Regions from separate parts of the Arthrobacter sp. NPDC093139 genome, predicted to be linked through region 3. Evidence: riboswitches for the same ligand, from Rfam matches in the RefSeq annotation. Region 3 holds a riboswitch; each other region holds the start of a gene.
The links. Region 3 has a riboswitch for cyclic di-AMP ahead of ACIP90_RS18980 (M23 family metallopeptidase). Riboswitches for the same ligand answer to the same signal wherever they lie in the genome.
Positions count from the first base shown of each region.

Region 1: linked by a shared signal. The riboswitch ahead of ACIP90_RS01875 (LysM peptidoglycan-binding domain-containing protein) and the one ahead of ACIP90_RS18980 (M23 family metallopeptidase) in region 3 are both predicted to bind cyclic di-AMP.
Region 2: linked by a shared signal. The riboswitch ahead of ACIP90_RS13825 (hypothetical protein) and the one ahead of ACIP90_RS18980 (M23 family metallopeptidase) in region 3 are both predicted to bind cyclic di-AMP.
Region 4: linked by a shared signal. The riboswitch ahead of ACIP90_RS01740 (M23 family metallopeptidase) and the one ahead of ACIP90_RS18980 (M23 family metallopeptidase) in region 3 are both predicted to bind cyclic di-AMP.

Region 1 is NZ_JBIVOO010000001.1:371,950-374,141, reverse strand. Features, by position in the region: gene ppk2 (polyphosphate kinase 2) at 1-264, shown strand, start outside; gene ACIP90_RS01880 (hypothetical protein) at 304-570, opposite strand; cyclic di-AMP (ydaO/yuaA leader) riboswitch at 827-1,028, shown strand; gene ACIP90_RS01875 (LysM peptidoglycan-binding domain-containing protein) at 1,034-1,894, shown strand; partial or broken gene ACIP90_RS01870 (PKD domain-containing protein) at 2,054-2,192, opposite strand, start outside.
Region 2 is NZ_JBIVOO010000008.1:119,944-122,135, forward strand. Features, by position in the region: gene ACIP90_RS13820 (HAD-IA family hydrolase) at 1-294, shown strand, start outside; gene ACIP90_RS13825 (hypothetical protein) at 430-1,254, opposite strand; cyclic di-AMP (ydaO/yuaA leader) riboswitch at 1,260-1,422, opposite strand.
Region 3 is NZ_JBIVOO010000016.1:59,643-61,834, reverse strand. Features, by position in the region: cyclic di-AMP (ydaO/yuaA leader) riboswitch at 5-198, opposite strand; gene ACIP90_RS18980 (M23 family metallopeptidase) at 313-1,137, opposite strand; cyclic di-AMP (ydaO/yuaA leader) riboswitch at 1,142-1,385, opposite strand; gene ACIP90_RS18975 (metal-dependent transcriptional regulator) at 1,519-2,192, opposite strand, start outside.
Region 4 is NZ_JBIVOO010000001.1:343,814-346,005, forward strand. Features, by position in the region: gene ACIP90_RS01730 (isoprenyl transferase) at 1-206, shown strand, start outside; gene ACIP90_RS01735 (class I SAM-dependent methyltransferase) at 278-928, opposite strand; cyclic di-AMP (ydaO/yuaA leader) riboswitch at 1,169-1,343, shown strand; gene ACIP90_RS01740 (M23 family metallopeptidase) at 1,349-2,191, shown strand.

The sequences.
Region 1 (2,192 bases), on a different contig from region 3:
CGGCGTTGGAAACTCTCACCCGTGGATCTTGCCTCACTGGACCGCTGGGACGAATACACCGATGCCAAGGAACAAACGTTCCTTCATACGGACACAGACCACGCCCCGTGGATCACCATCAAATCCAACGACAAGAAGCGCGGCAGGATCAACGCCCTGCGCTATTTCCTCAACCAGTTCGACTACGAGGGAAAGGACACCTCAGTCGTGTACGAGGCGGATCCGCTGATCGTACGCCGGGGCCGCGAGGCCGTGGGAGACTGACTCCGGCCTGAACTAACCGCAGAACCAGCGGCATGGAGGTCAGGCGTCCGCCCCGGTTGCATCTTCCAGTGTCGCCGGGGCGAAGATGGCCGCCGCCACGTCTTCCCGAAGGAAATAGTTCCGGTGTTCCAGGGGCGCCAGACTGCCGCGCACGACGTAGTAGCCTCGGCCCTCCCCAGGCCCACCCGCGGCCCGGTCGAGGGCATCGACCATGTCCCTGTCCAGGCGCTGGTCCGGGCCGCGGTCCTGCAGCACAGCAAGATCTTCCGGCAGCAACGCACTGATGAGTCCCTGAATATCCGTCATGGCAGCTTCCTCGCCGGCACCGCTGGAACAATAGCTGATTCCCCCGCGGGCGTGTCCGGGGGTGCCCTGGCCGGCTGCGTCCACAGCGATTCTAGGACCCGGAGGACTTCGCGGCCAGACTTGGCATGGCACTCCCGCCGTGGTAATCAGGGCGGTTTTCGAGACGCCGGAGCCCTAACTGCCGTTACCGAAATGTGACTTTAGGCGCAAGCCTGGGTTAGCCTGTAGCGGTGCCCCGGTTCATGCAGGGCATTCCCGGGCAGAATGCCGAGCCCTGCCGCTGACCGGGATCCGTTCGCAATTACATCTGGCAGGGACGGGGGAACCACCTCTTTACCGGCCTTGGTGTGTCCAAGGCCTTGGGGTTAAGTCCAGGCGCTCCGTTTCACGAGGAGGCAGGACCGGGTGACCTCCCACCCGAACCCGACAGCTCACCCCGCAGGCATGGGAGAGGCAATCCACCATGTCACGTAAGTCCATGTCCGCGCGCCACCGCGCCACCCCCACGACGTCCATCGCCCTTCAGGGCCTGTCCTATTCCCTCAAGGCCAACGCTGCCTCCATAGCTAAGCCCGCGGCAGCAGCCGCTGCTGCCTCCGGACTGCTCTTCGGAGTCGGGGCACCGGCACAGGCAGGCACCTACGCTCCTGAGGCCACGGGCAGCACCAGCGCCCAGGTGCAGGCCGCACCCCAGGTCCAGGCCGCCCAAAGCCTGGCACCCGCAGCAGGATCAGGCGTAGCAGGCGCTTCACACACTGTTGTACCTGGCGACACGCTGGGTGCGATCGCAGCACGCCACGGCGTGAGCCTCGAAGCAGTACTCGCCGAGAACAACCTGTCGCTGGCCTCGGTAATTTATCCCGGCGACCAGATCCTGATCCCGGGTCCCGGACAGCCTGCAGCAGCACCGCAGGCACCCGCCGCCCCTGCGCCTGCGGCACCCCAGCCGGCCGGCATGGGGATCTACCACGCATCGTCGTCGGTCACGCCGGCACCGGCTGCTCCGGCCAGTGGCGTCGGCGCCGCCCTCGTGGCTTCAGCCCGGGCACAACTGGGCGCCACACAGGACTGCACCATCTTGGTGGAACAGGCCCTGCGCTCCGTCGGCAAGTCGGTCGGAGACCTCGCTCCCCTGCAGTTCCACCAGTACGGCACGCCGGTGTCCACGCCGCAGGCCGGCGACCTGATGATCCGCGCCGGACACGTTGCGATCTACATCGGCGGCGGGCAGGCCATCAGCAGCGGCATGAATGGCGTCAACGAAACCATCGTCCACCCTGCCTCCTGGCTTGGGGGCTCTACTTTCGTGCGGGTAAACGCCTAAAACGTCAGAGCAAGCATAGACAGTGGCAGGTGCAGCAGCGCCTGCCACTGTCGCATCTGCCGGGGCTGCGCACCGGCCTGACGACGACGGGTCCTCCGGCACAAGTGCCGGAGGACCCGTCAAGCCTGTCTACCTCAAGTCATGGCAGTGTCGGCCTGGTTAACCTGCCGGTTTCAGGGCGGTACGCCAGGCTCCCACGGCCTTGGCGGTGCTGAAGGTCCAGGTGGCGGTGCCGGCGGCGCCGGCGGTGGCCTGGGTCCTGTCAGCCTGCTCCGCGACCTGGCCGCCGGTGGTTTCC
Region 2 (2,192 bases), on a different contig from region 3:
GCCATGCCGGGCACGGCCGTCACGGCGGACCTTGTCACCCACGGCAAACCGCATCCCGAGGGGTACCTGCGCGCCGCGGAGCTGCTGGGCGTGGAGCCTGCGGATGCCGTGGTCTTCGAGGACGCGCCGGCCGGCATAGCTGCAGGCCTGGCGGCCGGAATCCGGACGGTGGCGGTGGGCCCGAACACCGGCGTCGTGCCCGACGGTGTGCCGCACATCCCGGACTACTCCGCTGTCACAGCCTCGGTGGGAGCCGACGAGGATGGACGCCGGGTCATTTCCTTCCTGCTCTGACGCATTTCTGCACCACTTTCCCGCCCGCAGCATGCTGCACCGACGCCGAGGGGCCCCGGATCACGTGGATCCCGGGCCCCTCGGACGCTCAAACCGGTGCAGAAATGCCTGGCACGTTCTCAGACTGGTGCCGGTTTAGTACCAGTTGTTGGCGTAGTGGAAGTTCAGCGCAGCGCACGGGGAGCCGTAGCGCTCCTTGATGTAGCCCAGGCCCCAGTTGATCTGGGTGCGGTAGTTGGTGCGGTAGTCGGCCCCGGAGCTAGCCATCTTCTCGGCGGGCAGGGACTGCACAATACCGTAGGCCCCGCTGCTGGGGTTCGTCGCAGTGGTGCGCCATTCGGACTCTTTGGTCCAAAGCTTCTTCAGGCACTGCATCTGGTCCGCTGCCCAGCCGTGCGAGGACAGCTTGCTGGCGGCATAGGCCTGCGCGCCGGCGGGGTCGTTCACTGCCGCAGGAGCCGCCGGCTTGGGCGCCGGGGCGACCTTGGCCGGGGCGGCCTTTACGGCCGGTGCGACGGCCTTGGGTTTGGCGGCAGCAGCCTTGGCGGGCGCCGGTTTGGCGGCGGCCTTGGGTGCGGCCTTCACAGCAGGTGCAGCCTTGGGCGCCGCCGGCTTGGCAACGGACTGGGGTGCCACTGGGGCAGCTGTGGGGCTGGGCAGGGCGGAGATCAGCGTCTTGTCGAAGTTGAGCGTCGGCGGGGCTTCAGTTGTTGCCGCTGCTGCCTCAGGCGCTGCCGCGGGGGTGGCCTGCTCGGCCGCTTGGCCGGCCGCACCGACGCCGATCAGGACGGCGCAGGCTGTGGTCACAACGGCTGCGCGGCGGCCGAACGACGGGATGTTGGCGGTGAGACGGCCCCAGGCTGATACGGGGCGGGCGGGCTCGGCGCGGTGGCGTGAAATCTGCTGCCGGGACTGTTTTGGATCGCGATCAGGGCGCGTTGGTACCTTGAATTCAGACATGGTGGATTGCCTCTCAACACCTGCGGAGTTAGCTGTCGGGTTCGGATGAGGTCATCCGGCCGCACGGAAACACACGTGTCGGCTTCACCCCAAGGGCTGATGCGGATTGCCCGGGACTCTGGTTCCCCCGCCTCTGCCTGGTCAAGCGGAATCCGGGAAGCGGCAGAGCTGGGCGTCCATCCGGATATGCGGCCCAGATGATGGCCGCACCTTATCGACCGTACAGGAGGCTCACGCTTAAGTCACATTTAGGTAACGGCCATCACGACATCGGCGCGTCACCTTGCGCGAAGTGCTGCGCGGGCAGGCTGACGGTGAACTCGGTCCGGCCTCCGGCTGTGAATCCCAGCCCAAGGGCGTCGTTGGTCCGCGTAGGCCGAGCGGCGCGGTACCCCCGGCCCGCTTGACCCGACCGGGGAAAGAATGCCCTACCCAAAATTTTCCGTTCGGCCCGCGTCATAGCTGGACAATTGGCGATTCGTTGCCGCCTAATTCCGGCAGAATTGAGCTGGTCGAATAATCGTCGGCAAACAGGGAGTTTCGTGCAGATAATTCGGAAAAATGGTCTTTCTGAACGTTCGTTCTGGAAAAACGTCGACAAAGTCTGAAGTCTTCAAAGTTGTGATTTGGCCCACAATCGTGCGTTTCGTCTCACGATGCGGACCGAGCGACCCATTGTTACTTGCAAGTTCTCATTGTTACGTTGCACACTTCCAATGTGAACAAGAACTCAACAGCACCTGCAGCCGCAGATTATTGGCCCAGCACACCCGCTGCTGTCGACATGCGCTGTTGTCGAATGCACGCCTAACTTTCCACCCCACAAAGTTTTTAGGCATTCGCCCCCAGAGCCCAGCGTCGGGCGCCCTCCCCAGAACTCATTGCGGGAACCAAGCATTCGAGCCGCGATGACGGCCATTCACATTGAGGTAAGCATT
Region 3 (2,192 bases):
GAAGGTAGCCTCTCCCAATGCCTACGAGGTGAGCTGTCGGATTCGGATGGGAGTCACCCGGCCGCGCCGCTTCCTGGGAAGCTTTGCGACTTAACCCCAAGGCCTTCTTGCGAAGACCAAAATTGGTTCCCCCGCCCCTGCCAGACGATGTAATGCGAACGGACCTTGAGCGGTGGCAGAGTTAGGCAATCCACTCAAGGGCGTCAACTTCGGAAAAGTTGACGCGGTTTAGACGGTACAACAGTTCGGAGGGAATGTCACATTCAGGTCACGGTGTGTCACGAGAATCTGAGAGCTCTCCATCGGCTTTGCTTACAGCCAGCCTTCGGGATCCACGACTTCTCCGTTGACCATCACCTCAAAGTGGAGGTGGCAGCCGGTGGATGCGCCGGTGGTCCCGCTAAGTGCCACCGTGTCGCCCCGGCTGACCTTCTGGCCAACCTGAACGCTCGATGACGACAAATGGTTATACGTGGTTTCGAGGCCGTTGCCATGGTCGATGACAACCCTGTTGCCGCCGCCAAACTCGTGCCAGCCGGCAAACGTGACCGTGCCACTGGCCGCTGCATACACTTCTGTTCCGCACTGGGCTGCGAAGTCCTGGCCACGGTGGAACTCTCCGGCGCCGCCAGTGATGGGGCTCACGCGGTATCCAAAGGGCGAGGACTTCACCATGGTCGCCAAGGGCATGCCAAGGCTGCCGACGGAGGCTGCGCGGCTGATACTGCCGGCGGACTGGGCGCTCAGGAGCTGCTTGAGCTTGCCATCCGGGTCACCGGCTGTCGCAACGGAGGTGCGGCTGAAGTCAATCTTGGCTGCCGCCTCGGCGGAGACCTCTGGCTGCCCCGTGGCGGCACCTGCGGCGGCCGGGGCGCCGTGGTCGGCCGAGGCCAGGACCGGGCTCGTGGCGGGCACTGTGACGGTCAGCAGGAGGCCCGAGGCGGCAAGGGCCACGCCGACCTTCTGCCCGACTCCGCTGGCAGCGGCGAAGTCAGCGACCTGACGGAAAGGACTGCGTTGCTTCCGCGCTTGACGCTGCGCATCGCGGGGTCGCTCAGCGGCGACCGCTACGGGCGTGCGGGGCTCGGCAGCGGAGCCGGTAGCGCGGCGGCGGCCCCGGGCATTCTGCATGGTCAAGAACGGTTCCTCTCTGGGTAGCCTGCGAAGTTAGCTGTCGGATTCGGGTCAGAGAGTTGATCGACCCGGTCCGCAATGACAAGCCTTTTTGGGCACAGAGGTATCCGGAGATTCCGTCTGTGGAAGGTGGCTTGCTGCTGCGGACTTCACCCCAAGGCCGTTTTGAACGGCCAGTTGTGGTTCCTCCGCCTCTGCCAGAAGGTGTTTCGAGCGACTGATCCGCTGGCAGAGTTCGGCTCCGGATCAGGTAACGCTTTGGTATCGGCGCTGCGACTTAACTATAGGCGATTAAAGCTTGCGGTAATAATTCCGTTATCTTGCTTGTGCAAAAGTGGTGGGTCATCCTGCCAGCTGATGTCGGACAACCTGCACCGGCGTGACTCAGGCCACCCGGACAAACACGTGCGCAGCAACTTCGGGCGGCAACTCGAGGGCGCCGTCGATGCCAGGGACACGCACGGAAATGTACTCCCCGACCCGTTCCAGCGACACCGTCGCGCCCGGGCGGATCCCGCCCTCGTCCAGCTGCTGCAGGAGTTCGGGCTCGACCTGAATCGGTTCGGCGAGCCTGCTGACGGTCACCCTCGAGTCCGGGCCATAACTGCCCATGGCGTCCAGCAGGTTCAGGTCGACGTCGGCAAAGGTGCGTGTCGGCTCGCCGCCCAGCGCAGCCAGTCCGGGAATGGGGTTGCCATAGGGCGATTCCGTGGGGTGATCCAGCATCTCGTAGATCCTGCGTTCCACGCGTTCGCTCATCACGTGTTCCCACCGACACGCTTCGTCATGAACATACGCCCAGTCCAGGCCAATGACGTCGGCAAGCAGCCGCTCGGCCAGCCGGTGCTTGCGCATCACCTCGGTGGCGCGCTTGCGCCCTACTTCGGTCAACTCCAGGTGCCGGTCGCCGGTAACCACCACCAGCCCGTCCCGCTCCATCCGTCCGACGGTCTGGGAGACGGTAGGACCCGAATGGCGGAGGCGCTCGGCGATGCGGGCACGCAGTGCCACGATGTTCTCTTCTTCCAGCTCCAAAATGGTCCGAAGATACATCTCCG
Region 4 (2,192 bases), on a different contig from region 3:
GTTCCGGCGAGCAGCGGCTGTCTAATTTCATGCTCTGGCAGTCGGCCTATGCCGAGTTCGTCTTCCTGGACACGCTCTGGCCGGACGTCGACCGCCGCACCCTGTGGGACGCCGTGGGCATCTACGCCCAGCGGGACCGCCGCTACGGGGGAGCGGTGGACGCTGCCGAGACTTCCGTGGCGGCCGCCACCCATCAGCCCGGGTAGGCCGGGGCTTCACCCTCACGACATTCGAAGAAGTTTCCTTGGCACGCGGCACTACTACGCGCGCCCAGGATCTAATGCTGTGGTTTGCCAAGCAGAATGGCGGCCTGCTGGTGGCTTTCCATGGCTCTCGGTGAGCGTACCAGTTGTGCACGTGCCACGAAGCCTTGCTCAGCGAACCGGGTGGCTACTTCCCCGGGGGAGTGCAGTTCTGCTCTGAGCTCGACATCATGTCCGTAGGCATGGTTAATAGTGCGGTGGCCGCTGCCGGCCTGGAAAGCGATGAGCGCCGAGCCGGATGGGCGGAGGACTCTCCAGAACTCCCGCGCAATTGCCGGCAACTCTGCCCGGGGGGAGTGGATGATCGAGTACCAGGCAAGTATGCCGTCGGCAGCAGAATCGGATGCCGGCAGGTCGGTCAACTCTCCCACTTCAAAGCAGAGACCGGGGTGGAGCTGCTGCGCGACCCGGATCATCTGGGGCGACAGGTCCACACCTGTGACGTTCAGTCCCGTGCGGGTCAGGTATTTGCTCATCCGGCCGGCGCCGCATCCGGCGTCGATCACTAGCCGGTCCGCGGAGGTGCGAATGTGGCCCGCGAACTCGTCGACCATGGCCATGTCGAGAAGCGACTCAAAGGCTGTATCGGGGATCACCCTCGAGTAAGCCTCGGCAACCGAATCGTAAGCGGTTCTGACCTTTATCAGGTTCTCGTGGTCAACCATGGACCGAGCCTACCGACACGCCTTGCCTCCTGTTGGCCCGCCGCCACTCCAACCCCGCCCGCCGGCAGCCAGCAGGTCGGATTTAGGGCACCCGTCTAGTCGCTTTCTCCCCGTTCTGCAACTGCAACACGCCATCCTTTACGTAACGAATTTGTAACACCGTGTTTTTCTTGGTTTCATGGTTGATACCACATACCTTCACCGGGTATGCGTGTACCCGCTTCGCCAAACCCCGCCGGCGGTACATGAACCCTTCACTCCAGGCGGGGGCGGAAGACCCATGAAATGACGCCTTTGGGCGTCTTGGGGTGAAGCCTGGCCCTGTCACTGCAGCCTGTGAGGCGCGCGGCAGGGGAGGCCGGACAGTCCACTCGTCCGAATCCGACAGCTAATTTCGCCGGCGTTGAGAGGACCTACGCTGTGCCTTCCCACGACAATCACGGCCTGCGCCGTGCCATTTTCTCGCGCACATCCGGTAAGGGTCGCCACCGGGCAGCCTCATCCCCGGTGCCCAGGCCGCGAGGCCGCGGCCAAAAGCTGGCTTTTGCGGCGGCGGTGACGGGAATGATCGGCATGACCGTGCTCTCCACGGCTCACGCCGCCCCAACAGGGATCTTGGCCATGGGGGAGGTTCCTGCCAGTGCAGTGGCCGCTCCGGCCGCACAACCCTCCCTGCTCGCGGATGCAGGATCGTCACTGGTTTTTGACCAGCCCCAGGTCAAGTCCTCCCCGGCAGCGAAAGCGGCGCGGAAAGCGGCACCGAAAGCGGCGCGGAAAGCGGCATCGAAGCCGGTGCGGAAACCGGCGCTGAAGGCCGCACCCAAACCGGTACGGAAGCTGGCACCGAAACCCGCCCGGGCTTCCGCGCCTTCGGCGGGCCTGCGGGCACCGCTCGCCTCTACGATCGTAACTTCCCCATATGGGCACCGCGTCAATCCCCTGACCGGGGCAATCGGCGAATTACATACGGGGCTTGACTTCGCCGGGGCGTGCGGCACGCCCGTTCTGGCTGCGGCCAGGGGAAAGGTCACCGAGGCAGGCTGGAGCCCATACGGCGGCGGAAACCGGATTGTTGTTGACCACGGCAAGGGACTGAAGACCACATACAACCATCTGGCCAGCATCGGCGTTTCCAAGGGCCAGACCCTGGCGCAGGGTGGACGGATAGCCGCTGTCGGAACGACCGGCAGCTCCACCGGCTGCCATCTTCATTTTGAAGTCATGGTCAATAACAGGACCGTCAACCCCGCCAGCTACCTATAGG